DNA from 2 places in the Bacillus sp. LQ16 genome. Region 2 is predicted to be linked to the other one. Evidence: riboswitches for the same ligand, from Rfam matches in the RefSeq annotation. Region 2 holds a riboswitch; the other holds the start of a gene.
What was found. A riboswitch is a leader RNA that binds a small molecule or an ion and turns the genes downstream of it on or off. The one in region 2 is predicted to bind cyclic di-AMP.

Region 1 (12,084 bases), 1.1 Mb from region 2:
CATCAATTCATCGATCTGATTAGTATAGGGGAATATCAATCTATGTTTGATTTCTTTTATACTAAGGAGGATGAGGTACATGGAACTAACACTTATTTGTGTTGGAGAAGAAAGTAAGGTAAATAGTTTAAGAGATCTAGTTGCATTTCAACATGAGTTAGTTATTTTTACAGCAAATGAAGAGGTAGCGGCTGAAGTTAGGAATTGTGGGTTTGATTGGACTTATAGTTGTAGTAAGGAGCAGGATTTTACTAGTATTTGTGAGTGTATTAAGAAGGTCATTTTACTAGGGGATGAGCTTCCAATCGTTAGTTTCTTCACAGAACACATTCGTTTTTCTTTTCAAGCACCTATTACTGTTGTTACAAGGAATAAACGATATCCAGCGAGGCTCTATGAAACAATTGGAGCTAAGTTTGTCGTGTTTACAAATTGTGATAATATTTCTTTTTTATTTTTTGAATAGGGCGGGGGAAGAAATGATGAAGGTACTATTACTTGGAGATATAGCAAATCGTTGGGCAGTATCGGTAGAGCGAGTTCAAGAATTGGTCCAGATTGATCCCCTTTTTCCAGGGCCATATATTATATTACCATCAAAAGATGCTTTGTATTTAGAGATGGATATTACCGAGTATGAGCAGCTACATGCAGAATTGACACAAGTTTATATTCGTGGGAGAAATTTACGTGCATTTTTACGAGGAGAATAAAGGTTGAATAAAAAAGAGCGAATGCTGAGTGCAACAAGCTATGCACTTCATGTCATTCGCTCTTTTTATTTCATATTTAAAAGGCCATTTTTAAGAAAAGAAAAGAGAAATAAAGAAAATAGATGAAATAACAGTAATAATCTTCAATGTAAGCGTTTAAATGAATGTAAATATTATTATTTTCAGTAATTTACCCCTTTACAAGTGAAATATAGAGGAGTATATTTACTCTCATAAATCATTCATAAAATTTCCAAAAAAACCTAAAATCGCTGAGTTCCAGAAATGGAGCGGGGGAACCAATTTTGTGCATCGTCACTTGGGGTGAATCTTTCAGTTTTGAAAGTAGGGCTACTCTTTAGGCCCGAATCCGACAGCTAACCTCGTAAGCGTTTAGAGAGGAGGTTTACTTTTTGTTGTTCATTTTTTGAACACTGAGTAGAGCTCAGTGTTCTTTTTTAATATTTAAATGGTAAATTTTAACAAAAGAAGAGAGGGATAGTTATGTTAGATGTTGTAATGGTCGGGATTTTTATTTTATTAGTTGCATCGATGGCAAGTCTTGCAAGTTGGTCAGATAAAGTTGTGAAAGAAGGAAAGCAATCATGATGATTGTCTTATCGGTTATTGTCGCAGCAATTACAGTGTATTTAGTGTATGCATTATTAAATCCAGAGAAGTTTTAATTAGGGGGAATTATTCATTATGATTTGGGTTGCAGTCATTATTACAATGCTCTTGTTTATTTTAGTAGCAAAGCCAACGGGGATTTATTTAGAAAAAGCTTTTCAAGGTAGCAAAACGTTAGATAAAGTATTCGGGCCTTTTGAAAAACTTATTTTTAAAATTACGGGTGTAAAAGCATACAATCAAACGTGGAAACAGTACGCATTATCATTAGTTTTATTAAATGGATTTATGATCGTTGTCGTATACTTCATTTTCAGATTACAAGGTGTGCTGCCACTAAATCCAGCGCATATTGAAGGGATGGAGCCTACGCTCGCTTTTAATACAGCAATTAGTTTTATGGCTGATACAAACTTACAGCATTATAGCGGTGAAAATGGTTTATCTTATTTATCACAATTAATCGGAATTACATTTTTAATGTTTGCGGCACCAGCAACGACATTAGCGCTCGTTATGGCTTTTATAAGAGGACTTGCTGGAAAAGAACTTGGTAACTTTTTCGTTGATTTTACGAGAGCGTTAACGAGAGTGTTTCTTCCTATCGCATTTATTGCGGCACTAGTTTTTGTCGCACTTGGCGTACCACAAACGTTAGATGGGGCGGTTACAGCACAAACGATTGAAGGTGCAAAGCAAAGTATTTTACGTGGACCTGTTGCATCATTCGTTTCCATTAAGGAACTTGGAAATAACGGCGGTGGATTTTTCGGAGCAAACTCTACGCATCCTTTCGAAAATCCAGGACAAATGAGTAATATTTTGCAAATGATGCTTATGATGTTATTACCAACAGCACTTCCATTTACGTACGGACGAATGGTCGGAAATAAAAAACAAGGCCGCATCCTTTTCGTGTCACTATTTATGGTATTTTTACTAGGGTTTATAACGATTACGACATCTGAACTAAACGGGAACCCGGCATTAAATGGAATGGGTATCGAACATGTACAAGGAAGTACAGAAGGGAAAGAAGTACGATTTGGAACAGTATTTTCTTCACTATACGCAACAGTAACGACAGCTGCTGAAACAGGCGCTGTTAATACGATGCATGATACGTTAACACCAATTGGTGGTCTAGTTCCCCTCGTAAATATGATGTTAAATACAGTGTATGGCGGAGTTGGAGCAGGCTTTGTAAACATTATTATGTATGCAATTATCGCGGTGTTTATATCTGGGTTAATGGTTGGACGGACACCAGAGTTTTTAGGTAAAAAGATTGAAGGTAAGGAAATGAAATTAATCGCAGTCACGATTTTATTTCATCCATTGCTCATTTTAGGATTTTCGGCATTAGCTCTTTCAACAAATTTAGGAACGGATGCTATTTCTCATTCCGGTTTCCACGGTTTAACACAAGTTGTATATGAATATACATCGTCAGCTGCGAATAACGGATCTGGATTTGAAGGATTAGGAGATAATACACCGTTTTGGAATATTACGACTGGTTTAGTTATGTTTTTAGGACGCTACTTCAGTTTAATTACGATGCTAGCTGTGGCAGCTTCGTTGAAAGAAAAAACGGTAGTGCCAGAAACAGTTGGAACGTTCCGTACAGATAATAGTTTATTTGGTGGCATCTTCATCGGAACGATTGTAATTGTCGGTGCATTAACATTTTTCCCGATGTTAGTACTCGGACCAATTGCAGAATTTCTTACATTGAAGTAATGGAGGGTAAATGATGAGACCGGTAGTAGTAAAAGAAAAACAATTAAATAAGTCACAAATACATGCTGTAGAAGATGAGGTTAGACAAGCGAAAACGATGGATCGTGATATCGTAACACATGCGATGAAGCAATCCATTGCGAAATTGAATCCGAAAGTTATGATAAAGAATCCGATTATGTTCGTTGTGGAAATTGGGTTTATCATTACGTTCATTTTATCTTTTCTTCCAAGCAGTTCTAGTAGTATACCAGGATGGTTTAATATAACAGTTTCTCTCATTCTATTATTTACAGTTTTATTTGCGAATTTTGCAGAAGCATTAGCAGAAGGTCGCGGTAAAGCACAAGCCGATTCTTTAAAACAGTCGAAGAAAGATGTGTTTGCAAATGTTGTAAAAGAAAATGGAGACATTGTCCAAGTTTCAGCAACTGATCTTAGAAAAGGTGATGTTGTTATCGTAAAACAAGGAGAAATGATTCCGAATGATGGTGAAGTAATCAAAGGATTAGCGTCTGTAGATGAATCTGCAATTACAGGAGAATCAGCTCCTGTAATAAAAGAAGCGGGTGGTGATTTTTGTTCCGTAACAGGTGGAACGATGGTGGTAAGTGATGAAATTACAATTGTTATTACGAGTAATCCTGGTGAATCATTTATCGACAAAATGATTTCTTTAGTAGAAGGAGCTGCTCGTCAAAAAACGCCGAATGAGATTGCTTTAAATACAGTATTAATGAGCTTAACTCTTATCTTCTTGATCGTCGTTGTGACGTTGCCGATTTTTACAAATTATTTAGGTTTTCAAATTGATACAGCTGTACTCGTAGCATTGTTAGTATGTTTAATTCCAACGACAATTGGTGGTTTGCTATCAGCGATTGGTATTGCTGGGATGGACCGGGTGACAAAATTTAACGTGTTAGCGATGTCAGGGAAAGCAGTAGAAGCTGCGGGCGATATTAATACAATTATTTTAGATAAAACAGGTACAATTACTTTTGGAAACCGAATGGCTCATACATTATTACCTGTAGGAAATGAAACGATTGAGCAAGTTGGAAAGTGGGCTGCTATTAGTTCTGTTTTAGATGAAACACCAGAAGGTCGATCTGTTATCGAGTATGTGCAGGGAAAATCTATATCATATAATAGAGAACTTGCAGAACAAGGTGAGTTTGTTCCGTTTAAAGCAGAAACGAGAATGAGTGGTGTTGATTTACAAGACGGAACGAAAGTGAGAAAAGGTGCTGTCGGTGCTGTTATTGAATGGGTTGGGTCACAAGGTGGAACAATTCCGAAAGATGTAAATCAAAAAGCAGACTTAATTTCAAAAGAGGGCGGAACACCACTTGTAGTTGCAGTAGATAATCGTATTTACGGTTTAATTTATTTAAAGGATACAGTAAAACCGGGTATGCGTGAGCGTTTTGAACAGTTGCGCCAAATGGGGATTAAAACGGTTATGTGTACAGGTGATAATCCGTTAACAGCAGCAACGATTGCAAAAGAAGCAGGAGTAGATGAATTCGTTGCCGAGTGTAAACCAGAAGATAAAATTGCGGTTATTAAAGCAGAGCAAGATAAAGGGAAACTTGTAGCGATGACAGGTGATGGTACAAATGATGCTCCGGCATTAGCACAGGCTGACGTTGGATTAGCGATGAATAGTGGTACGACAGCTGCGAAAGAAGCAGCGAACATGATTGATTTAGACTCGAATCCGACGAAAATTATTGAGGTTGTAGGAATTGGTAAGCAATTGTTAATGACCCGAGGTGCGTTAACGACGTTTAGTATTGCGAATGATATAGCGAAATATTTTGCGATTATTCCAGCGATGTTTACACTTGCGATTCCGCAAATGGAAGCATTGAACATTATGAAATTAACATCACCACTGTCAGCGATTTTATCAGCATTAATATTTAACGCTGTTATTATTCCATTACTCATTCCGTTAGCGATGAAAGGTATTGCATATAAACCGATGAGTTCTAATGCATTGCTTAGCCGAAACTTACTTATTTATGGGCTTGGCGGAGTTATCGTTCCGTTCATTGGAATTAAAGTAATTGATATAATTGTCGGCTTGTTCATATAAGGAAGAGGGGAAAAAGATGGAAAAGAAACAAAGTATACTATCACCAATTATCCGTATTACTTTTACATTTCTAGTGTTGTGTGGACTTGTATACCCACTTATTGTTACTGGTATTGCACAAGCAGTGATGAAGGATAATGCGGATGGAAGTCTAATATATAATGATAAAAATGAAGTGATTGGTTCTAAATTAATCGGGCAAAACTTCACGGATCCACGTTATTTTCAAGGGCGTGTTTCTAGTATTGAATATAAGGCAGAAGCATCTGGTTCAAATAACTATGCACCATCTAATCCAGATTTAGAGAAACGAGTAGAGAAAAGTATTGAAGAGTGGAAGAAACAAAATCCGAGCGTTCCAGTTACAGAAGTACCGATTGATTTAGTGACAAATTCAGGTTCAGGGCTTGATCCTGACATTAGTCCGAAGGCAGCTTCTGTGCAGGTGGATCGCATATCGAAATTAACGAATATTCCGAAAGAAAAACTTAATCAATTGATTAAAGATCAAACAGAAGGTGCTGCGCTTGGTTTATTTGGAGAAGATCGAGTGAACGTCTTAAAGCTAAATTTGGCATTACAGGAATTAATGAAATAGTAACAGTGCTACCTCAATCTAACGGATTGAGGTAGCGTTGTTTCGAATGAAAGGTAGTGTTTATTTTGTATGCAGATGATTATGAACCGAAGTTTCAAAGGCGAACGCCAGAGGAATATTTAGAATATATTCGTCAGCAAAATCGCGGAAAGTTAAAGCTATATGTAGGAGCAGCTCCAGGCGTAGGAAAAAGTTATAAAATGCTCTTTGATGCAAGGGAAATGAAAAAAGATGGAATTGATATTGTAATTGGTTTAATTGAAACGCATGGAAGAAAAGAGACGGAAGAAGCAATTGCTGATTTAGAAAAAGTTCCTTTGAAAGAAATACAGTATAAAGGAAAGGTATTTTATGAGCTTGATGTGGAAGGAATAAAAAAACGCGCGCCGCAAGTAGTCGTAGTGGATGAACTTGCGCATAGTAATGTTCCTGGTTCTAAGCATAAAAAACGTTATATGGATGTGCAGGAATTGTTAGAGGCTGGTATATCGGTATTATCAGCTTTTAATATTCAACATTTAGAAAGTGTTCATGATATTGTAGCTCAAATTACGAATGTAAAAGTAAGAGAACGAATTCCAGATTTTATTTTACAAAAAGCAAATGAAATTCAGCTCGTTGATGCAACGCCCGAGGTATTAAGGAAGAGACTAATAGACGGAAAGATATATAAAGAAGAAAAAATTCAGCAAAGTTTACAAAATTTCTTTACGCTTAATAATTTAGGGGCACTTAGGGAATTATCACTTCGCGAGGTTGCCGATGATATGGACGAGAAAATTAGCCAAACAGTAATAGAACCAATTGGCGTAAAAGAAAAAATTCTTGTTTGTGTACAATACAGTTCAACAGCGGAGAAATTAATAAGACGGGGATGGCGCATGGCTGATCGGTTAAACGCTGAATTGTACGTATTAAACGTTGAGAGGGAAAATATAGATTCTATTTCAGCTGGAAAAAAGCAGACGATTGAAGAGTGGAAGTTACTAACAAATCAATTTGATGCAAGTTTTGTATTAGAAGAAGCAAGAGGGAGAAAGCCAGCAGATGTTATTATTGAAGTGGCAAAAAGATTACAGGTGACGCAAATTTTACTTGGACAATCGGCAAGAACAAGGTGGGAAGAAATACGAAAAGGCTCTATTGTAAATGAAATTATGAGACAAACAAAGTATATTGATATTCATATTGTTGCGGATCAAAGAGGATAAATAGAGCCGACCTTTTTGGGGGCTCTATTTTGCTTTTTGTACAGAATGAAAACTTAGCATTTTCATTGCATATAAGATTACAAGTAAAAACATAATTGCGCCTAGGAAGAAAATCCAAAAGTAATTTTGGTTAAATAAAAGAAATCCACCTATAAGTGGCCCTGTGCTCATACCAAGATAGCGGATGAAGTTGTACATACCGATAGCTGTTGCACGTTCTTGCACGAATTCTTCTGTTAATAAAGTAGTGTGAGTTGGCATAGAAAGTCCCATACTAAAACCGTACAAAGATGTAACGATAATGATGAATGGGATATTGATGCTATATGTGAAAGAGAATAAAACGACACATATAATATTGAAGAAACTCGTAATAAATAAAGCTTGCTTTGTTGTGAGGCGTTTTTGCAAAAACTTGTAGCAAAAACTTCCTAGCATGATAGAAAGAGACATTGGTACAAACATAAGACCAATTTCACTTGCAGCTAGATGAAATGAATTTGCTAAAATGCTCGGTAAAAAAACGAGAAAGCAAAAGTAAATACAAAATTGAATGAAGCCAATAAGAGTAATAGAAAATCCAGTTTTATTTTTTAAGATAAGAGAGTAATTCTTTTGTGCTTTAGACTGCTTAATTACATTTGGCTTTGTTTCTGGAAGTAGTGAAATGTTTATAATTAATAAGATAATGCCAAGTGTAGATAAAAAGAGGAATACAGATAAGTGACCATTTATACTGCCAAGATAACCACCTATGAGTGGAGCCATTGCAGGCGCGAGGGCAAGTAACATTTGGTATAGGCTCATCGCTTCTCCGCGTTCTTTTCCTTCAAATAAATCGCCGATAATCGTTGCTGAAACTACAGGTATAGCCGCTATTCCTATAGCTTGAACAGCTCTAAAAAAGAGAAATAAATAAATGTTTGCCGAAAAGGCACATCCGATTGAACCAATTGTACTAATGACTAAACTAGGGATAAGGACAGATTTTCTCCCTTTTGTATCAATTAAAGGTCCATATACGAGCTGCATAATTGCAAGAACGAATGTGAAAAGTGAAACTGTTACATTTACAAGATAAAGAGAAGTGTGAAAAGAATTTTGAATCATCGGTAAGATAGGTGTGTAAATATTTTGAGCGAAGGAACCGAGTAAGGCACTAATACAGACAACATATAAAATGAAAGTTAGTTTAGATTTTTTCATCTTGTTAACCTCCTTGTATTTTAGTTTCCTCGGAAACTAAATTTATTTTAACATGATTTTCTCACTTGTAAAGATGAAAAAGTAATTTTAAAATGGTATATAGTTAAATTGTTTCTTTGGAAACTTAGGAGGCGAACGGATTGAAGCATACAACGAAGCAAATGGAAATACTGTCGGACATTCGTACACTTTTGCATAAAAAAGAAGAACATTTAAAACGACAAAACGAGAAGTTTCTTTATGAGACAGGTGTAAGTAGTATGTCTTTATCTGAGTTACATGTAATCGAATGTATCGGAAAAAATGGTTTGATGAATGTAACGGCAATTACGACAGAAATGGGCATGACGAAGGGAGCAATCTCTAAAATTTGTACGAAGTTGTTTCAAAAGCAATTCGTTGAGAAGATGCAAATGTTAGATAATCAAAAAGAAATCTTCTTCAGCTTAACGGAAAGCGGAAATGAAATATATAAAGCTCATGAAAAATTGCATAAGCAAGCTGAAGAAAAGTGGTTGTTACTTTTAGATGGATATAGGAAAGAAGAGCAAGACTTTATTCAAAGGTTTATAAAGGATGTCTCCGATCATTTGGAAATATAATCGGAAGAAAAAACTCCTTTTTCTCAAGTCTTTTAAATATAATTTCTGAAAGAACTCATATATAATAGAAAAAGATACTTAACATGGTGAATAATTAAAGAGTCAATATATATAGAGGAGAGAGTAACATGCTTGAAAATACGGGGTTAGTATTAGAAGGCGGCGGTATGCGTGGTGTATATACGGGTGGGATATTAGAATACTTTATGGAACAAGATTTATATTTTCCATATGTAATCGGTGTATCAGCTGGTGCTTGTCATGCAGCGTCGTATCTTTCCAGACAAAGAAATAGAAATAAAACGGTCAATATTGATTATGCATCACATCCGAAATATTTGTCGTATAAAAACTTATGGAGAAAACGTCAGCTATTTGATATGGATTTCATTTTTCATGAAATTCCAGAAAAGCATGTTCCGTTTGATTTTGAAACATACTTTAATAGCCCAGAACGTTTCCTTGTAGGAACGACGGATTGTGAAACAGGACAATCTGTTTATTTTGAGAAAGAAGGAACGAATGATGATGCACTAAATCTATTACAAGCGTCTAGTTCATTGCCTTTCATTGCACCAGTAGTAAATTATCGTGGTAAGCAGTTATTAGATGGCGGGATTTCTGATCCAATTCCAGTTCGTAAAGCACAGGAAGATGGATTTAAAAAATCAGTCGTTATTTTAACGAGAAATCATGGTTACGCGAAGAAAAAATCAAAATTCGGATGGATTGCAGGAAAAGCTTATAAAAAATATCCGAATCTTGTTAACACGATGTTGAATCGTTATGAAGTGTATAATGAAACACTTCACTATATTGAAAAAGAAGAGCAAGCTGGTAATTTATTTGTTATTCGCCCAGAAGTGCCGCTTCAAGTAGATCGTATGGAAAAAGATACAGCAAAACTACAAAATTTATACGAGCAAGGCTATGAAGATGCAAAGAGACAATTTGCAGATTTGCAGGCGTTTTTGCAAAAATAATAATTAGGCTGTGGAGATGGAGTTCTCTGCAGTCTTTTTATTATTGGTTTCAATACCGAATGTTGGTTATACACGTTTTTAGATTATGGTATAATATGGATAAAAGTATGTGGAGAGGTGATACATATGGAAAATGTATATAAAGGGCTTAGACATACTGGATTTATCATGATGCTTATTTTTGGGGGTGTATTTTTACTTCGCTGGTTTATTCATGATGAAATGTTATTAGATCAACTTATTGGTTTTAGTGTGGGCATAGTAATGGTTATTTCATCAGTTTTCATTCAAAAGTATAGTAAAGAATTACAGGTGAATGAGAAATATTAATAATTTTTAACTGCTGTTATCTTTTTCATAGTTTAGTAATCGTGGAGGCTTTCGGGTGATTGTTGCAAAGGGAAAAGAGAGCATCGAATTCGATGCTCTCTTTTTATTTACGCTTCTTTTTAATAAATGAAAAGGCTAAGGCTGTAATTAAAATGCTGCCTTTAATAATATCTTGTGCATAATAAGGAACGTTCATCATTGTGAGTCCATTTAATATAATTCCAATTAATACCGAGCCGAGGAATGTTCCGACTATATTTGGTTTCTTGGCACCGAACATTGCGTAACCGATATAGGCAGCTGCGACTGCATCCATTAATAATGGAGCACCAGCTGAAACTTGTCCTGTTCCAACGCGGCTGCATAGAATAATGCCGCCAATAGAAGCTAGTAAACCACTAATCATATAAGCATATACACGGTAACGATCAGTAGGAATACCGGCTAATCTAGCAGCTTCTCGATTCCCACCAGTCATATAAAAGAAACGACCGTACGTTGTTTTTTCTAAAAATAGATGTGCAATTAAAACGACAGTAAGCATGATAATGACAGGGACTGGAATTCCTAAGACGGAACCTTGACCGATAAATAAAAAGGATGGAATAAAATGTCCTGTTGCACCGGACATTCCTTCATAAATTGAGGATCCTTTTGAAAATGTTAAGTGTAGTCCATTAACGATATACATGATACTTAATGTAGCTAGTAAATCGGGTAGTTTAATTCGGATAACGAGTAGTGCATTTAATAATCCAACTAATAATCCGCAAAGAATAGGAACAAGGAGTGTAACTAATAGTTCTTGTCGATATAAAACGAGACAAGAAGCAGCTGCAATTGTTGCTAAACTAGCGGTAGAGCCGACTGATAAATCAAATCCATCTACAATCAATGTAAAGGTAACGCCGATTGCAAGTAACGTTACGATGGAAATAGAACGTAAAATATCACTAATATTGTTATATGTTAAAAAAGAATCATTGACGATAGAGAAAAAAATTGTAACACCTATAATAATAGCAATTGTACTAAATTGATAAAAAAGATGAGTAGGTAAATATAGTTTCTTAGTTTTCGTTTTATGAACGAGATTCAATGGAATAGCTCCCTTCAGATAAATGTAAAAGCTGTTCAGGAGATAGTTCGCTTGGTAAGTATTCACCTACAAATTCTCCGTTTGCCAGTATAAGAATGCGATCAGCGATATGCAACGCTTCATCTTGTTCTCCTGTGAAATAAATTACGGAACTTCCGTTTTCTGTAATGTTGCGAATGAATTGAAAAATGTCTTGTTTCGCAGCGATGTCTACACCTTTAGTTGGCTCGTCTAAAAGAAATAGATTAGGTTTGAATCCACTCCACTTTGCAATTGAGACTTTTTGTTGGTTTCCACCGCTAAGTGAATGAATAAGTGCCTTTGGGTCATTTGGTGAAATACCGAAAGAAGAAATTGCTGTAGTAGCATCATTTAATTCGGTTTGTTTTCGTTTCCAACCTGATTGATGTAAATTTGTGTGACTTATAATATCTTCCGAAAGAAATACGCCTTGTTTTCTTCTTTCTTCTGGTACAAGTGCGATTTTCGCTTTAATCGCATCTCGTGGTGTTTTAATCGTTAGTTTTTGACCGTCTATTTCTGCGTGATAAGTATGAAGAGCACCAAATAACGTTTCAGCAAGTGTTGTTTTTCCACTTCCAATTAATCCGTATATCACAACAGTTTCTCCTTTTCGTATTGTAAGAGAAAGGGGAGAATGACCTTCGTGTAATAGAAGCTCTTGTACTTTAAATAGTTCCTCGCTCCCGGTTTTTGGTGCGGTATTAATAGGAAGTGTAAGTTGTTTTCCAGTCATTGCTTCCACAATTTGTTGATCTGTAATCGTTGTAATGGTTTCAGAAAGGGCAACTTGACCGTTATGTAATACAGTTACATCATCCGCGAAATTTCGAATCTCTGATAA
Region 2 (18,198 bases):
AGAGAACGCCAACTTTTAGGGATGGCGTTCTTTTTCTTTAAAAAATTTGTTGAAAATCGTACTGATTATAATAAAGAATTATAAAAGTAAGCTCTAATTTATGAAAATAAAAGGTTTTTTGAAGTGCTTTCCGAATCAATTTAGTAGTTTACATATCGAAAGTGAGGAGAAAGAATCATGAAGATAAGAGAAGCGTTATTAAGTGAAGCAAATGAATTAAGTGAACTCGCACTACAATCAAAAGCAACGTGGAATTATAGTGAAGAATTCATACTTGCTTGTAAGGAAGATTTAACAATTACAGAAGAATACATAAAAAATAATTTTGTATATGTTTTAGAAAACGATAATGCGAAGATTGGTTTTTTCTCATTTTTACGTAATGATAAAGCTCTCGATTTCTTGTACATTCATCCTGATTACAAAGGAAAAGGTTACGGGAAAATACTTTGGGAGTATGTAATAGAAAAAGCAAATGAACTAGGATTAAAAAGTTTTACAATTGATAGTGATCCGAATGCAAAAGGATATTACTTGAAAATGGGAGCACAGTTAATAGGAGAGACACCATCAACTGTCTTTAAGGGTCGTGTACTGCCTCTTTTGAAATATGATGTGTAAAACTATTAATAGTAGGGGAAGATTAGAATGGATGATGTAAAGGAAAAAAGAATATATGAAGCACTAATAAAATCGTGGTCAATTGAAACAAGTTCAAAGTGGACAATTGAAAATCCAGCAAAGGGACAATGTGGTGTTACAGCTCTTGTCGTTCAAGACATATACGGAGGAGAAATTAAAAAGACAAAAGTAAGAGAGGTATGGCACTTTTATAACTTTATAGATGGGCAGAGATTTGATTTTACAGAGACTCAATTCAATGGAAAATTGAATTATATGGATGAAAAGTCAAATCGGGAAGAAGCATTTGCAGATACAAATGAAAAGCAATATAACATTTTGAAGGAAAAAATAACGAAAGAATTCAAATTATCTTTTGACTCTTAATCTTTAATAAGTTACTATAATGGTGGTAACTTATTAAAGGGAACTTCATAGAGTTGAAAGGGGAAATACTTTTGAAAACAACTTATGTAAACGCTACAATCGTAACGATGAATGAACAAAACGAAGTGATAGAAAATGGATATATCATTGTAGAAAATGATCAAATTATAGATGTAAAGAGCGGAGAATTCGCTAATGATTTTGAAGTAGATGAAGTAATTGACATGAAAGGAAAGTGGGTTTTACCAGGGCTTGTAAACACACATACACACGTTGTAATGAGTCTCTTAAGAGGTATTGGCGATGATATGTTATTACAACCATGGCTGGAGACGAGAATTTGGCCACTTGAAAGTCAGTTTACTCCAGAGCTTGCGGTTGCTAGTACGGAATTAGGATTACTTGAAATGGTGAAAAGTGGTACAACATCATTTTCTGACATGTTTAATCCAATTGGAGTAGATCAAGATGCAATTATGGAAACGGTATCAAGGAGTGGAATGCGAGCTGCTGTTTCAAGAACTTTATTTAGCTTCGGAACGAAAGACGATGAAAAGAAAGCAATTGAAGAAGCTGAGAAATATGTGAAGCGTTACTATAAAGAAAGTGGCATGTTAACTACGATGGTTGCACCGCATAGTCCATATACATGTTCTACAGAACTGTTAGAAGAATGCGCACGTATTGCAGTAGAAAATCAAACGATGGTCCATATTCATCTTTCGGAAACAGAGCGTGAAGTACGTGATATTGAAGCACAGTACGGAAAACGTCCAGTAGAATATGCAGCAAGTTGCGGGTTGTTTAAACGCCCAACAGTTATTGCACACGGTGTAGTATTAAATGAAAATGAGCGTGCATTTTTAGCAGAACATGATGTTCGAGTAGCACATAACCCAAATAGTAATTTAAAACTAGGTTCTGGTATAGCGAATGTAAAAGCGATGCTAGAAGCAGGAATAAAAGTAGGAATTGCAACAGATAGTGTTGCGTCTAACAATAATTTAGACATGTTTGAAGAACTGCGTATAGCAACTTTATTGCAAAAAGGTATACACCAAGATGCAACAGCATTACCAGTTGAAACAGCTCTTTCTCTTGCGACAAAAGGAGCTGCGGAAGTCATTGGGATGAAACAAACAGGGTCACTAGAAGCTGGTAAGTGTGCTGATTTTATTACGATTGACCCGTCTAATAAGCCGCATCTACAACCAGCGGATGAAGTGTTATCACACCTTGTATATGCTGCGAGTGGAAAAGATATAAGCGATGTAATTATTAACGGAAAACGTGTCGTTTGGAATGGTGAATGTAAAACGTTAGATGAAGAGCGTATTATATTTGAAGCAAGTCGTTATAAACGAGGTTTACAAAGATAACTTTTTTAGGCTGTGGAGAGAATCTTCTCCACAGCCTATTTCTAATTTGTAAACCTCACTAAATTTTTTAAAACTTTGCAACAGAAGTGATAATGCTAACACTACCCAAAAAATTAGATGTTGACGCTAGTTTTAGAGTACATTGATAGTTAGGACATGTATTTATTTTTGGTTTTTAATAAACTTATTGTATTATTGTGTATTAAATGAACTATTAAGGCGATTAAAGGTAAAGCAGCTCCAATGAGTAAAGTTACTTCACTATTAAATTTATAGTAAGTATAACTTCCAATCCATGAACCAAAGGCTCCTCCCAAAAAGAAAATAGTCATATATAATCCATTAAGTCTGTTTCTTATCTCGGGATTCAAACCAAAGATAATTTTTTGACCTAATAATAAATTTCCTGCTACACCAATATCAATGCAGATACCTGAGATAAGAATTAAAATTATGCTAAATAGTGAATGATCTTGAACAAAGAATAATAGTACGATCGATAATAGTACGAGTGCCAATGATACATTAGTCATTGTAAAAATATAACCTTTATCTGCTATTTTACCAATAGTAGGAGTTAATAAAGCTCCAGCAATTGCAACAAAGCCAAATAATGCAATTTCATTATTTGAAAAATGTAATGGCTCTGATCTTAATAAAATTGGAATAGCTGTCCAATAAAGGCTAAATGCAGCAAATAAACATGCGTGATAAAAAGCTCTTTGTTGTAAAGGAGAAGTATTTATTAGTAGCTTTACCATAGAAGTTACTAAATTTGGATATGTCATGTTACTAGTTGAGATAACTTCATAGTTGGGTAAAAATTTTAGAATTAACAGTAATACGGTAACTAGGGTTATTAATGAAAAAAGAAATACCATTCTCCAGCTAAACCACTCTGTTATTCCGATAGATAATGGGCGAGCAATCATAATCCCAATCAATAAACCACTCATCACTTTACCCACATATTTACCTGCCTCTTCAATTGGCACGATTCTCATTGTTAGTGGAACTAACATTTGAGCTGCACAGGCCCCAATGCCAATTATAGTTGTTAATAGTAAAAAAATAATTCCGTTTGTCGAAATTAGCGTACCAATTAATGAAAAAATAGTTAACCCGATAAGAATTCCTATTATTTTCTTACTTTTCAATAAATCAGCCATCGGTACGATAAAAAATAACCCCAATCCATACCCAATTTGTGTCAAAGTAGTGAGCAATCCAGATAAATCAGAAGAAATGTTCAGATCTTTTGCAATGAATTGTACAATTGGTTGTGCATAATAAATATTTGCAGCAAGTGAACCACAACTAATTGCTAAAATAAATATTAGAAAATTTGTCTTTTTAGTCAATTTTATCATTCCTTTCTTTTTGGAACGTTCATTCCGAAATCATTAAAAAAGAAAGACTATAGGTCTGCAATAGTCTTATCTACTAGATGATAGGCTGAATTTTTCTCTTTTTTATATTTAGACATTACATTCAAACTATGATTTAAACTTAATAAAGAATATGCAACTAATTCAGTATCAACCTCTTGTGAAATTTCTCCTTTCTTTTTTCCTTCTTCGATAACTTGCTTAAATACTTTTTCAAGTTCATTAAAATCATTTATGAGTATTTCTTCTATGGCAGGGTCAATTTGTCCAATAAGCAGTGAAGAATTAGTTATCATACAACCTTTTGGAATTTCACCTGAATAACATTTTTCAATATGTTGATAAAAAAAGGATTTAAGTGATGCTTTTGTGTTTATACCACTAAAAAGTAAATTTCTCTTTTGAGAGCCATAATTTTTATAATGTTCCAAAACTAGTTTAAATAGTGCATCCTTATCTCCAAAGCTATCGTAGAGAGTAGATCGACTTATACCCATCGTTTCAATAAGATCTGATATATATGTAGCATCATAACCTTTTTCCCAGAATAAATGCATAGCTTTATTTAAAGCGTGTTCTTTGTTAAAACTAATACTTCTACCCAATTTATAACACCTCCATTCATGTAACTTAGTATAAATATTCCGGAACGATAAGTCCAGAATATTCGTCTTAATTTCCGAAAGTTTCGTAAAATATCCGTAAATGTTAATTTGGTATTGTGGTATTTAGATGCTATAAAATAGAAAGTATGTATTGAAGCGACAATTAAATTCGATTTTATTGAGGAAAAGTTAAGCTCCTATTGGTTTATATGTTTTTTTCGTTAAAAATCGAAAAGATTCCAAGGTAATCCATATCCTTTTAAAAGGATAGTTTTTTTCTTGAACGAATAAATATTCAAAAGAATGTCGCATCTTTCTGTTAGTATTTCTGCTATAATATATTACGCTTTATAATATTTTATATTTAAGGAGAACAACTCATGAAGCGAAAAAAGAGCCATTTAATGGTAATGGCACTTGTTACATCTTTATTATTAACAGCTTGTAATAATAAAGCGGATAAAAGTGACATAGAGGTTAAAAAACAAGTGTTAAATGTAACAGTATCAGAAGAAATTCCTTCTCTGGACACTGTGAAAACAACAGATGGTACATCAGCACACATTATGCAGAATATATTTGAAGGGTTATATGTATTAAACGATCAAGATCAGCCTACTCCAGCCATAGCAAAATCGTTTAAAAGAAGTGAAGATGGTAAGAAATATACATTTGACTTGCGTAAAGATGCAAAATGGTCAAATGGGGATAATGTAACAGCAAATGATTTTATATTTGCTTGGAAACGTGCAATTAACCCTGAAACAGCCTCTCAATATGCGTCCATGCTCTTTTATGTAAAAAATGCGAAAGAGATCAATAAGGGAACAATGCCTCTTGATGCACTTGGGGTTAAAGCGATAAATAATTATACGTTAGAAGTTGAACTCGAACAGTCAATTCCGTATTTTTTACAGTTGTTAGCACTACCTATATACTTACCACAGCATGAATCATTTTTGAAAGAACAAGGAAACAATTATGCATTGGAACCTAGTAATCTCATATATAACGGTCCATTTGTATTAGAAAAATGGAAGCATGAACAAGAGTTTCAATTAAAGAAGAATGCTACATATTGGGATCGAAAGAAAGTGAAATTAGACGAAATAAACTTTCATATCGTAAAGGATACAATGACAGCTGTAAATTTATATGAAGCCGGAGATTTAGATCGAGTACCTATTAATTCGCAAGTTGTAGACAAGTATAAAGGGAATAAGGAATTACATATGTCGAGTGATCCTGGAATTGCTATGCTTCGTTTTAATGAAAAAAATAACGCGTTAGCAAATAAAAAGGTGCGTCAATCTATTTCATTAGCGTTAAATAAAGATGATTTCGTTGCTCACTTTATTAATAACGGAGCAAAACCTGCAAGTGGACTTGTACCAGTTGGTCATGTAAATGAAGTGACTGGTAAAGATTTTAGAAAAGAAAATGGAGATATTTCCTCATATGATTTGCAAAATGCGAAAAAACTTTGGGAAGAAGCGAAAAAAGAGCTTGGGGTAGAACAAGTAAACCTAGAGTTCTTAACGTTCGAACAAGATAACGCAATACGTATGGCAGAATATATAAAAGGTGATTTAGAGAAGAATTTGCAAGGGTTAATGATACAAATTAAACAACAGCCATTTAAGCAAAAATTACAGTTAGAACAAATAGGTGATTACGATATAACTATGGCAAATTGGGGACCTGACTATAAAGACCCAATTAGTTATTTAGAGTTATTTACGACAGGGAATCCGAATAATAAAATGAATTATTCTAATGTTCGTTACGATGAATTAATAAAGAAAGCGAAAACGGATTTTGTACTAGATACGGAAAAACGATGGGAAGCGTTGCGAGAAGCTGAGCAGGTATTATTAGAAGATGCAGCTGTGGCACCGCTTTATCATATTGGCTCAGCGTATGTACAAAAGGATTATGTAAAAGGGATTGAAAAACATCAATTTGGTGGTATTTATACTTATAAGAATGCTTATATTGCTAATGAATAAATACAAAAAACCTTACTTTTTAAAAGTAAGGTTTTTTACACATAAATTCTATTAAACTGATTTTAATAAAGCGTAAAAATTCGTATCATATGGGATATCATCTTGATACATATAATTTTTTAGAACACCTTCTTTTTCAAAGCCTAATTTTAATAGTACTTTATTGGAAGCTTCATTTTCAAGAAATACAATTGCCCCGATCCGCTTTAAATGAATCGTATGGAAACCGTATGATATAACCTCAGAAACAGCTTCAGTCGCATATCCTTTTCCCCAGTGTTCAGGCAAAAAGGCATAACTTATATTGGCTCGTTTATGCTCAGAAGACCAATCGTGAAAACCAATGGTACCGATGAGTTCTTTCTTGTCTTTTAATTCGATTCCCCATTTTATACCGCTTCTTGCATTGTAGCTCAACTTAAAGTTATGAATGATTTGTTTCACTTGATCAACATCTTGTAACGGTTTTTGGCCATAATAGCGCAGTACATTAGTATTAGAAAAGCATTGTAGTATACGTGGTGCATCTTTTTCGGTAAGTTCTCTTAAAATGAGTCTTTCAGTTTTTAATAAAGGAAACATATTTTCGCTCCTTTTCACATGAAAATAGAATGTATTTGTTATTATATAATTTAATCTGAAAATAAAGATTATTCAAGGTATAAGGGTAGATTTGATTTATGATAAACTTAGATGTGGAATATATTTCAAAAAAGAGGTTTGGAAATGGAAAAAAATTCGATATTAATTGTAGATGACGATAAAGATATTATTCAATTTATTAATGTGAATTTAAAACAAGAAGGTTTTAAAGTTTTTAGTGCTCATAACGGAGAAGAGGCTTTAGAAATAATAAATAATAACAGTATTCAACTTGCTATTTTGGATATTATGATGCCTCAAATGGATGGTATAGAACTTTGTAGAAGGATTAGAGAGAAACATAGTTTACCAATTATGTTTTTAAGCGCGAAATCATCGGATGTAGATAAGGTAATTGGATTTAGTACTGGGGCAGATGATTATATTGTGAAGCCGTTCAGTACAATTGAATTTATAGCAAGAGTGAAAGCCCAATTAAGAAGGTATACATATTTCAATCAAAATGCTCCCCAAGTAATGGAAAAGAAAATAAATATTAGAGGTTTAGAAATAGATGAAGTGTCGAGAACAGTAATGTTATATGGAGAAAGAATCAATCTTACGAAAACTGAATATGATATTTTACACTTAATGGCAGCTGCAAGGAATCGTGTGTTCACAATTGAAGAAATATATGAGAGCGTTTGGAACGAAAGAGCCTATGAAAGTAATAATACAGTAATGGTTCATATTGCAAGATTGAGAAATAAAATTGAAGAGAATCCAAAAGAACCGAAGTTTATACAAAATGTTTGGGGAGTCGGATATAAAATTGAAGATTAAATCATTACAAGGCATTAGAGCTAAGTTTTTTATCGCATTCATATGTAGCATCTTGTTAGCGACTGTAAGTATAATAGTGTTTCAAATTTTGGTTGGAAATATATATAGTCAGGTTAATGTTTTAGAGGAAAAATATTCATTTTTATATTTTATAGTTTTTTTGATTTTTACTACAACATACTTTGCATTAATGACAAAAACACTGATGAAAAGGTTGTCTCAAATTAACAAGAACGTGAAGGAAATAAGTGACGGTAATTTTGAAATACATATACCTATTTTGAAAAATGACGAGATTGGTGAACTAGCGGCAAATGTTAATAGAATGGCGAAAAGCTTAAAAGAGTCTATTGAAAATGAAAAAAAATCACAGGAAATGAAAAATGAAATGATTAGTAATATTTCTCATGACTTACGAACGCCAGTAACATCTTTAATCGGTTATGCAGACCTGTTAGGAAATAAACTTCATTCGAATGGAGAAGAATGTGAACAGTATGTAAGTATATTAAAGCGAAAAAGTTATGAATTAAAAAATCAAGTAGATGATTTATTAGAATACTGTCAAATAAATTATAGAGAGATTGAATTACATAAAGATGAAGTAGATATGAAAGCATTAATTGAACAAATCATGATTGACTTTGTACCACAATTAGATGATGCCAATATGAGCTTTTATATTAAAAGTGATGAAGTGCTACATGTAGAAGTTGATGTGACACTTATAGTGAGACTATTTGAAAATGTAATAGGTAATAGTATTATGTACGGGAGAGATGGAAAGGAAATTGCAATTGAAATTTTCAATAAAACAATGAATGTTGAAGTAGAAATTAAAAATTTTGGACAATGCATTCCGAAAGAGGACCTTCCTTACATTTTTGAGAAGTTTTATCGTAGTGAAAAATCACGTAGTTCTCATACGGGCGGGAAAGGAATAGGACTTGCAATTTCAAAAAGTATAGCCGATCTCCATCAAGGGGATATCACTGTACGTAGTAACGATAAAGAAACAGTTTTTACTGTGAAATTACCGCAGTATAAAAAAGTAAGAAAGTCGTAAGTATTTCTTTTATATGTCGTAATTTTTACTTTGTATCATTGAGAAAAAGGATATGAGAGTAGGGATGCGACATGTGGAAGAAATTTTTATTAGTAATTATAGTTTCTTTTTTAATTATAAGTTGGATCTTAGTTTATGTAGCTAATGGTGTTACATCAGTTTTTGTTTGGTGGAGTATTCAGGCTTTTAGTTTTATTTCAGTTTTCCTCTTGATAGGATCAGTAATAATATTTTTTTGGAAAGGCATTTTTAGAAAGCGGATAGATAGAACGCTATTTTTAATCATTCTGTTTTCTATCATTGGAGCTTGGCCTGTCGGTTGGTTTGCTAATATAGGTAGAATTGCTTATCCAGCAGATATACAATCTATGAGTCCTAAAGCAGTAGTTCGTTTTCCTTTGAATGAGCGAGCATTAATAGGTTGGGGTGGTGATCGGTTAGAAATGAACTATCACGTTATAAAACCAAATGAAAGGTGGGCATATGATATTCTCATTCCACCTGCTGAAGTGAAAAGTAGTAAGTTAGAGGATTACGGAATATATGGAGCGAAAGTAATGGCACCAGCTTCTGGGACGGTTGTATCAATTAATAATAATGAACAAGATTTAGTTCCGGGATCGGATAATTTTCAGTCAATGGCTGGGAATCATATTTATTTACGACTAGATGAAACGGGCACATTTTTAATTCTTGCCCATTTAAAGAAAGGATCAATTAATGTGAGAGAAGGACAACATGTAAATGAAGGAGAGTTTCTTGCTCAAGTCGGTAACTCAGGAAGTTCAAGTGAGCCGCATTTACATATTCATCATCAAAGGCAAGATCCGTCCAAGGTAAGTATGTTTTTTGCGGAAGGCTTGCCACTTTACTTTCGAACTGAAAATGGTGTCATGATGCCGGAAAGAGGGGCATACATAAGTGGTAACTAGAAGAAAATCATTTCATCCAAAAAGGGTATTCCAAATAAAAATTGGAATACCCTTTTTTCATTACCCTACAAATGTTTGATACAGTAAGAAGATATTTAAAACGATAACGAGAGCAGCAATTATCCATGCGATAAATGTTGTTATACGGTGGTTAACGAGTGCACCCATAATCTTTTTATTACTTGTAAACATAATAAGTGGTACAAGTGCAAATGCAATACCGAATGATAAGACAACTTGACTCATAACTAGAGCGTAAGTTGGATTTACACCTAAAGCAATAATAACTAGTGGTGGAATCATTGTAATAAATCGGCGTAAATATAACGGAATATGCATGCGAATGAAACCTTGCATAATAATATCACCCGACATTGTACCGACAGAAGAGCTAGATAGTCCTGCTGATAAAAGTCCAATCCCAAATAATGCAGCCGATACAGGACCTACTAAGTTGGTAAATTGAGTGTAAGCAACATCTAAATCTTCAACATGCATACCATTTTTAAAAAATAGTGCAGCTGCAACAATTAACATACTCGCATTAATTGCTCCAGCGATAACCATTGCAATAATAATATCGATAAATTCGAAACGAAAAATCTTTTTCTTTTGTTCGTCAGTTGTTCCGATCACGCGGCGTTGTGTTAATGCAGAATGCAAGTATATTGCATGCGGCATAACTGTCGCACCTAAAATCCCTGCTGCAAGTAATATACTGTCCACACCTTGGAATTTTGGAATAAATAGTCCTGAAAGAAGGGGACTTAATTCTGGTTTTGCATAAAAAACTTGAATCCCAAAAGCGATTACTACAATGAAAATCATTCCTGTAATAATAGCTTCTAGTGGACGAAATCCTCTACGTTGAAATTCAAGGATAATAAATGATCCGGCTGCTGTAATTAAAGCGGCAGGTAGCATCGGGATTCCAAATAGTAAGTAAAGCCCCAATGCAGCTCCAATAAATTCCGCTAAATCTGTAGCCATAATAACTAGTTCACCTTGTATCCATAAGCCGATAGACACAGGCTTTGGAAAGTTTTCACGAGCTATTTCGGGTAAATTGTTTCCTGTAGCAATTCCTAATTTAGCCGATAAAGTTTGGATTAATACAGCCATTAAGTTAGAAGCGAGTATAACCCATAATAGTAAATATCCATATTGTGAACCAGCTGCGATATTTGTAGCAAAGTTGCCAGGATCAATATAAGCAACGGACGCGATAAAAGCGGGTCCTAAAAATGGTAACAGTCTTTTCCAGCCTTTTGTTTCTCCACTTAAAGCTAAGTGAGCTGATTGTACAGTTGTACTTTCAGAAGGGAGATGTTTATCTTTTGTTATATCTTTATTCATAGTAGTTTTCCCCTTTAAAATGTTAACTTGATGAAATTATTGTATTTATTCTTACTCATTATTTCAATACATTTAAATATGTTATGTGATAATTTCATTTGAACACGAAAGTTTCCTTAATGCAAATTATATGCCTTTATGCAATGGATGGTGTGATAATGTAAAATGAATTGGGAGTTTATGGTGTGGTGACATGGGGAAACATAGTGAATTAAAGGGCTGTTTTTGAAATTTATGTGAACATAAAGCTGATAATACAGCATATTAATTGATGGAATTGCAATTGTATGATATATAATATATTGGGATTACAACATAACCATAGTGTTATGATGTGTAATCTTGTTTTTTATTTTTGTTAACTGACAGAAAATAGTATAAAGAAAAGAAAATGGGATTCATTTTCTTATTATATATGTTTTGATATGAACGTTAACTTATACATGATTTTAAAAATTAGATAGGTGGTAGAAATACATTGGCAACTACAAAACCATACAGAGTATTACTATATTACATGTACACAACAATTGAAAACCCAGAAGAATTTGCTGCAGAGCATTTAGAATTTTGTAATTCACTTGAATTAAAAGGAAGAATTCTTGTAGCAAAAGAAGGTATTAACGGAACTTGTTCTGGAACTGTAGAGCAAACAGAGAAATACATGGAAGCAATGAATAATGATCCACGTTTTGATGGTATCGTATTTAAAATAGATGAAGAAGAAGGGCATGCATTCAAGAAAATGCACGTACGTCCTCGTCCAGAATTAGTTACACTTCGTCTAGAAGATGACATTAACCCACACGAAATAACTGGGAAGTATTTAGAGCCAAAAGATTTTTATGAGGCAATGAAACAAGAAGATACAGTTATCATTGATGCACGAAATGATTATGAGTTTGATTTAGGACACTTCAAAGGTGCGATTAAACCTGATATCGAATCATTCCGTGAATTACCAGATTGGATTAGAGAAAACAAAGAAACACTTGAAGGTAAAAAGATTTTAACTTACTGTACAGGTGGAATTCGTTGTGAGAAATTCTCTGGTTGGTTAGTTCGTGAAGGTTTTGAAGATGTAAGTCAGCTTCACGGCGGAATTGTAACGTACGGAAAAGATCCAGAAGTACAAGGTGAGCTTTGGGATGGACAATGTTACGTGTTTGATGAGCGTATCGCTGTTCCAGTAAACCAAAAAGAACATGTTATCGTTGGTAAAGATCACTTTACAGGTGAACCATGTGAGCGCTATGTAAACTGTTCAAATCCAGAATGTAATAAGAAAATTTTATGTTCTGAAGAAAACGAAGCGAAATATTTACGTGCATGTTCTCATGAATGTCGTGTAAGTCCACGTAACCGCTACGTAATACAACATGAATTAACGGAAGAGCAAGTAGCTACTGCATTAGAGAAAATCGAAGCTGGGAAGTAAGCTGAATTCGTATAATAAAAAAGGGTATTCCAAGTTTTAATTTGGAGTACCCTTTTTTTATTATCCAGTCCTGTCATTCGTCGTTTTTTGTCGGTAAGTCGATATATTTAAAAATCGCTGATAAAAATTTCACTTACTGCAGCACACCAAGAATTTGAAAATAACCTTCTTTAGTTTTTATCCTCTTTCTCTTTAACGGCAGAAAGTACCGTTTGTTTTACCCAAGCTTTTCTTTGTTTATGCTGTAGACCCCATTGATATAAACTTTGGGCTCCTAAAATAAGTGAAATGACAATGCCGCTAATCGCAATTAATAGAGCGAAAAATTCAAGAGGGGACGATATTTTGTTTGAATCGGTGTTTCTTAAAAGGTCAATCATAGTAAACCCTAACATTTGGCCCACTACAGAGTAGAGCGTTAAAATTAATAATAAAAGGCTATCTTTTTTAGAGGCGACATTTTCTTGATATTTAAACAAACTATCAAGATTTTGTTTCGCGTTCGAGTATAGAACCTCAATATTAAAAAGTTTTCTTAAGCGGAAGAAAATATCTTCACTTTGTGATTGGGATACTAATTCTAAAGAAAAATAATTAGCAGTGAACGAATTGATCGAATAAATTAATTTCTCTATTTCATTAGTATCTTGTTCAATGTTTAGCTCAGCATAGGCGTTTGCCATTTTTAATAAAACAATTTTATGAAATAGGTTTAATAATAAAGCGTAATAAAATTCTCCGAACATTTGACTAGCAAGTTTAGAGATTTCGCGTTCGCCTTCATTTGTTACACATGTAAAAATATGTTCTTCCATTATGAAATAACGATTTGGAGCCCATCTCTGATAAGCGTGTTTTTTTAAATAGTCATGAATGTAAGGAAGGTTATTTGCGCTTACATATGGTTTACCATCACTTGTTAATCCGGAAAGACTGGAAGTACGATAAACATCCACTTCATTAAGTTCCATACCTTCTTTTAGTGACAATAGAGTTTGAACGTACATTCTTTGGTCTTCAAAGAAAGGGAAGGTTTGAAAGTATGAACTTCTTAATCTCTTCTTTTCAAAGAAATCAGTTACGCCATGAAATAAATAACCAAAAATGAATTTTTCAACTTGGGAATACTTTTTTCCGTTACATTCAATACAAATAGACTCATTTGTATCAGTTTTAGTTTCAAGTACACGGAAGCGAGCAGCGAATTCGATTGCTTCAGATAAAGTCATGTTTGGAGCAGTGTTTACTTCTGTTCGAATTGTTAAGAAGCCAAGTTCATAAGGACAAAGTGTGACATCAATAGAGTGTATCTTGAATGGAATTGAAATAAGGTTTGTTGTTAAATGTCCAGTTAAGTTAAGGTCCTTTGAATAACGTTGCAAGCCCTTTTGATGCTCTGAATGAGGAAAGAGAATTTTATTTGTAAATGAAAGATAGTATGCTTCCATATTTTGATGTGAAACTTTAAACTCCCCATAATATGTATTTTCATCATCGAGATGATCGAGCCGAAAAGGACGAAAATCGTTTTTTTGTAAGAAAGGGAACATATTTTGTTCATATCCAGCTTTAAACGAAAACGGGAATATAAATTGGAATATAGCTGTTGCTACACCTTTTTCCTCAATTGCTTGTATTGCCTCCATCTACATTGTGTCCTTTCCATATATGCTATAGAAACAACATGCCCAAATTTATTTGAAAATAACCACTCTTTTATACTCAATTGAGAGTGAAAATTCAGCTTATTTAGTAGGGAACATGTATAATGTTATGTATACTAAAAGTTATAAAATTGTATTTTGAAAAGGGGGATGCTGTATGCGGATTTTAGTATTAGGCGCTGGTGGAGTCGGAGGATTTTTTGGTGGCAGATTAGTCGAGAAGGGAGAAGATGTCACGTTTCTTGTTCGTAGTAAACGGAAAAAACAATTAGAGGAAAGAGGACTTGTAATCCGAAGTGTTAACGGGGATTTTTCCTTCCGACCGAAATTAATAACGAAAGAAGAGCGAACTTCTCCATTTGATGTCATTTTATTTTCAACAAAAGCGTATCACTTAAACGAGGCAATTCAAGATTTGAAGCCGTTTGTTGGCGAAAATACTGTAATCATTCCATTGTTAAATGGTATCGCTCATTTATCGCTATTACAAAAAGAATTCGGCGAAGAAAAAGTAATTGGCGGTTTATGCTTTATCGAGACGACGTTAAACGATCAAGGAGAAATTGTACAAACTAGCGCTGCCAACAGACTTGTGTTTGGAGAAATTAAGTCTCAAAATTCAGAGAGAGTAAAGCATATTTCTAAAGCATTTTCAGGTACGAAATCTAGTTTTGTTTTAAGTGAAAATATTACGCAAGATATGTGGCATAAATATTTATTTATTACTGTAATGTCAGGTGTGACAACGTTAATGCGTGCACCAATTGGACCAATCCGTGAAAGTGAAGGCGGCCGTGATTTTATCCGTAATGTGTTTGAGGAATCTGTACAAATCATGAGAGTATTAGGAGCTCCAGTAAAGGCTAATATTGCCCAGGAACATATGAAAACGATTGATAAAATTTCGTATGATATGAAGTCATCAATGCAACGTGATATGGAAAAGGGTTCGTTTATTGAAGGGAAGCACTTGCAAGGATATTTACTGGATGTAGCAGAGAAATTTTCTATAGCGGCACCATTATTAGAATCTATATATCAAAATTTAAAGGTGTACGAAGAGATGACCTTTAACAAATCTGTAATAGAATTAGATGTATGAAAAAATAAAAAAGATAGCAATATATAAGTGTATTGCTATCTTTTTTATTTTTTGTATGACAAATTATTTATTTCTTTTCGTTCTATCTGTCAAATTTATTTCCTGTTCACGTTTACCATATAACTGATTAATTTCATTTGCTACTGCATCTAAATATGAATCGGAAAAAATAGGCTTCTTTTCTTTAGACATATGGGTCTCCTTTGCGGATTTTTAATATTCATTATGTATATTTCTCAGCGGATTATGCGCAATCATTTTAATTTTTTTCTTATTAAAAATTTTTGTTTACTTTTTGAAAATAAAGGAGTATTATAATTCACAGTTTCAATTTTCTAAATCGCTGAAACCGCATGGTACGGGGGACCCGTTTTTACGGATTAGTACATAATCCGATGGGGTGAATCCTTGAAAAAGGTAGGGCTACTCATAGGCCCGAATCCGACAGCTAACCTCGTAAGCGTTATATTGAGAAGGAAGGTGGAGCTTGTGCGACAAAAAAAATAATGTCTACAAGTCTATTTCGCTATGGCTTGTAGACATTTTTTGTTTTCTGAAGAAATCGTTTACTGGCTGTAACAAGCAGAAAAGTTCGTACAAAATTATTGGAGAGTGGACAGCATTGGTTTCATCTATTAAAAGATTTTTAATTGGAAGACCGTTAAAATCAACAGAGCTTGGAGAACAAAAGCTTAATAAAACGAAAGCTTTAGCTATTTTATCTTCTGATGCATTGTCATCAGTTGCTTACGGTCCAGAGCAAATTTTAATTGCTTTAGCAGGTATGGGAGCGATCGCTTATTGGTATTCCATTCCGATCGCTGTTGGGGTATTAGTATTATTGACAGCCCTTATTTTATCTTATCGTCAAATTATTTTTGCTTATCCGCATGGCGGGGGAGCGTATGTTGTATCAAAAGAAAATTTAGGGATGAATCCAGGCTTAATTGCTGGAGGATCTTTATTAGTCGACTATATTTTAACTGTTGCGGTAAGTGTATCTGCAGGTACAGATGCGCTAACATCTGCTTTTCCTAGTTTACATGCACATAATGTAATCATTGCGATTATATTTGTTATATTTATTACGATCTTAAATTTAAGAGGAGTAACGGAATCAGCTTCTGTTTTAGCATATCCTGTTTATTTATTTGTTTTAGCCCTATTTATATTAATTGGTGTAGGCATATATAATATTTTGACTGGTCACGTTTCACCAACTTTACACACGCCGATCGGAACGCCGGTTGCGGGTATTAGTTTGTTTTTACTGTTAAGAGCATTTGCATCAGGTAGTTCTGCTTTAACAGGTGTTGAAGCAATTTCAAATGCAATTCCGAACTTTAAAGATCCTGCGCCAAACAATGCTGCAAAAACATTGCTTGCAATGGGTGCATTACTTGCTGTGTTATTTTCAGGAATTGTATTTTTAGCTTATTATTACGGAGTGACGCCGAGTAAAGAAGTAACAGTTGTTTCTCAAATTGCTGAACAAACATTTGGACGTAATTTCATGTACTATTTCATACAAGGTACAACAGCTTTAATATTAATTCTCGCAGCTAATACAGGCTATTCTGCATTTCCTTTATTAGCGGTTAACCTCGCAAAAGATAAATTCATACCGAGAATGTTTACGATTAGAGGAGACCGTCTAGGTTACTCAAACGGTATTATAATACTTGGAGTTGCTTCGATTATTTTAATTGTAGCTTTCCAAGGACAAACAGAACATTTAATTCCGTTATATGCAGTAGGTGTATTTATTCCATTTACACTTTCTCAAACAGGGATGGTATTAAAGTGGCTTCGTGAAAAACCTGAAGGATGGGCTTTAAAATTAACGGTTAATTTAATTGGTGCAGTTATTAGTTTTATCGTAATGAGCATGTTCTTTTTAACTAAATTTGCACAAGTTTGGTCGATTCTTATTTTCTTACCAGTTATTATCTTCTTATTCCATCGAATTAAGAAGCATTATGATGCAGTGGGTGATCAATTAAGTTTAAAAACTTGCGAGCCTCTTATTCCAATTGAGGGGAATGTAATTGTCGTTCCTGTAGCAGGTATGACGCATGTAGTAGAAAATTCATTGAACTATGCGAAATCTCTTTCTGCAGATCAAGTTATCGCTGTATATGTTGCTTTTGACAGAGAAGAGGAAAAGAAATTTGAAGAGAAATGGAAGGTGTGGCAACCTGAAGTAAGGCTTGTTACATTACATTCTCATTATAGAAGTATTATTCAGCCGTTAACGAAGTTCATTGATACAGTGCAATATAAGGCAAGTGAATCGAATTACCGCGTTACGGTCGTTATACCACAGTTCATTCCGAAAAAAGGTTGGCATAACATTCTTCATAATCAATCCAGTTTACTCATACGTGCGTATTTACTTTATAAAAGAAATGTTGTTATTACGACAGTTCCATATCATTTAAAAAAATAAGAAGATTTTTGAAGGATAGCTTCGTGAAAATGAAGCTATCCTTTTTGTGTATATGCTATGCATAATTGCATATGGGTTTAAAAGTTATATGGATATAATTTTATTAGTTATTTATAAGTAGTGTTTTCTGTTGTGATATATAGATATTTCAATCGATAAAGTGAATCGGATTATATTTTGAAATAAGGACATGAAAGCTTGGAAATAAAGGGAATGAAAATACTTCTTTACGTTATATAAACAGCTGTGTTTAAATGACCTTACAGTACAAAACATATATGAAAACAAAACGAAATTTCATATTTACGCATGTTTTTTAGTTTAAAATGAATAATATTTTTACGTAATATATTCACTATGTGAATGTGGGAATTTCG

Region 1: linked by a shared signal. The riboswitch ahead of AC3EMB_RS04000 (SipW-dependent-type signal peptide-containing protein) and the one ahead of AC3EMB_RS09505 (APC family permease) in region 2 are both predicted to bind cyclic di-AMP.

What each region holds. Positions count from the first base shown of each region.
Region 1 covers NZ_CM173491.1:788,014-800,097, forward strand. Annotated here, with positions in the region: gene AC3EMB_RS03985 (hypothetical protein) at 80-466, shown strand; gene AC3EMB_RS03990 (hypothetical protein) at 480-713, shown strand; gene AC3EMB_RS03995 (hypothetical protein) at 717-839, shown strand; cyclic di-AMP (ydaO/yuaA leader) riboswitch at 974-1,119, shown strand; gene AC3EMB_RS04000 (SipW-dependent-type signal peptide-containing protein) at 1,218-1,322, shown strand; gene kdpF (K(+)-transporting ATPase subunit F) at 1,322-1,399, shown strand; gene kdpA (potassium-transporting ATPase subunit KdpA) at 1,419-3,086, shown strand; gene kdpB (potassium-transporting ATPase subunit KdpB) at 3,100-5,190, shown strand; gene kdpC (K(+)-transporting ATPase subunit C) at 5,207-5,788, shown strand; gene kdpDN (KdpD-like non-kinase potassium sensor) at 5,845-6,999, shown strand; gene AC3EMB_RS04030 (MFS transporter) at 7,024-8,205, opposite strand; gene AC3EMB_RS04035 (MarR family transcriptional regulator) at 8,346-8,807, shown strand; gene AC3EMB_RS04040 (patatin-like phospholipase family protein) at 8,936-9,790, shown strand; gene AC3EMB_RS04045 (hypothetical protein) at 9,917-10,120, shown strand; gene AC3EMB_RS04050 (ABC transporter permease) at 10,224-11,219, opposite strand; gene AC3EMB_RS04055 (sugar ABC transporter ATP-binding protein) at 11,203-12,084, opposite strand, start outside.
Region 2 covers NZ_CM173491.1:1,847,881-1,866,078, forward strand. Annotated here, with positions in the region: gene AC3EMB_RS09430 (GNAT family N-acetyltransferase) at 178-621, shown strand; gene AC3EMB_RS09435 (YunG family protein) at 649-1,008, shown strand; gene AC3EMB_RS09440 (bifunctional S-methyl-5'-thioadenosine deaminase/S-adenosylhomocysteine deaminase) at 1,062-2,387, shown strand; gene AC3EMB_RS09445 (MFS transporter) at 2,537-3,757, opposite strand; gene AC3EMB_RS09450 (TetR/AcrR family transcriptional regulator) at 3,805-4,380, opposite strand; gene AC3EMB_RS09455 (peptide ABC transporter substrate-binding protein) at 4,761-6,389, shown strand; gene AC3EMB_RS09460 (GNAT family N-acetyltransferase) at 6,441-6,971, opposite strand; gene AC3EMB_RS09465 (response regulator transcription factor) at 7,116-7,814, shown strand; gene AC3EMB_RS09470 (sensor histidine kinase) at 7,780-8,880, shown strand; gene AC3EMB_RS09475 (M23 family metallopeptidase) at 8,952-9,812, shown strand; gene AC3EMB_RS09480 (Nramp family divalent metal transporter) at 9,873-11,168, opposite strand; gene trhO (oxygen-dependent tRNA uridine(34) hydroxylase TrhO) at 11,647-12,606, shown strand; gene AC3EMB_RS09490 (hypothetical protein) at 12,777-14,252, opposite strand; gene panE (2-dehydropantoate 2-reductase) at 14,428-15,372, shown strand; gene AC3EMB_RS09500 (hypothetical protein) at 15,436-15,564, opposite strand; cyclic di-AMP (ydaO/yuaA leader) riboswitch at 15,704-15,850, shown strand; gene AC3EMB_RS09505 (APC family permease) at 15,995-17,821, shown strand.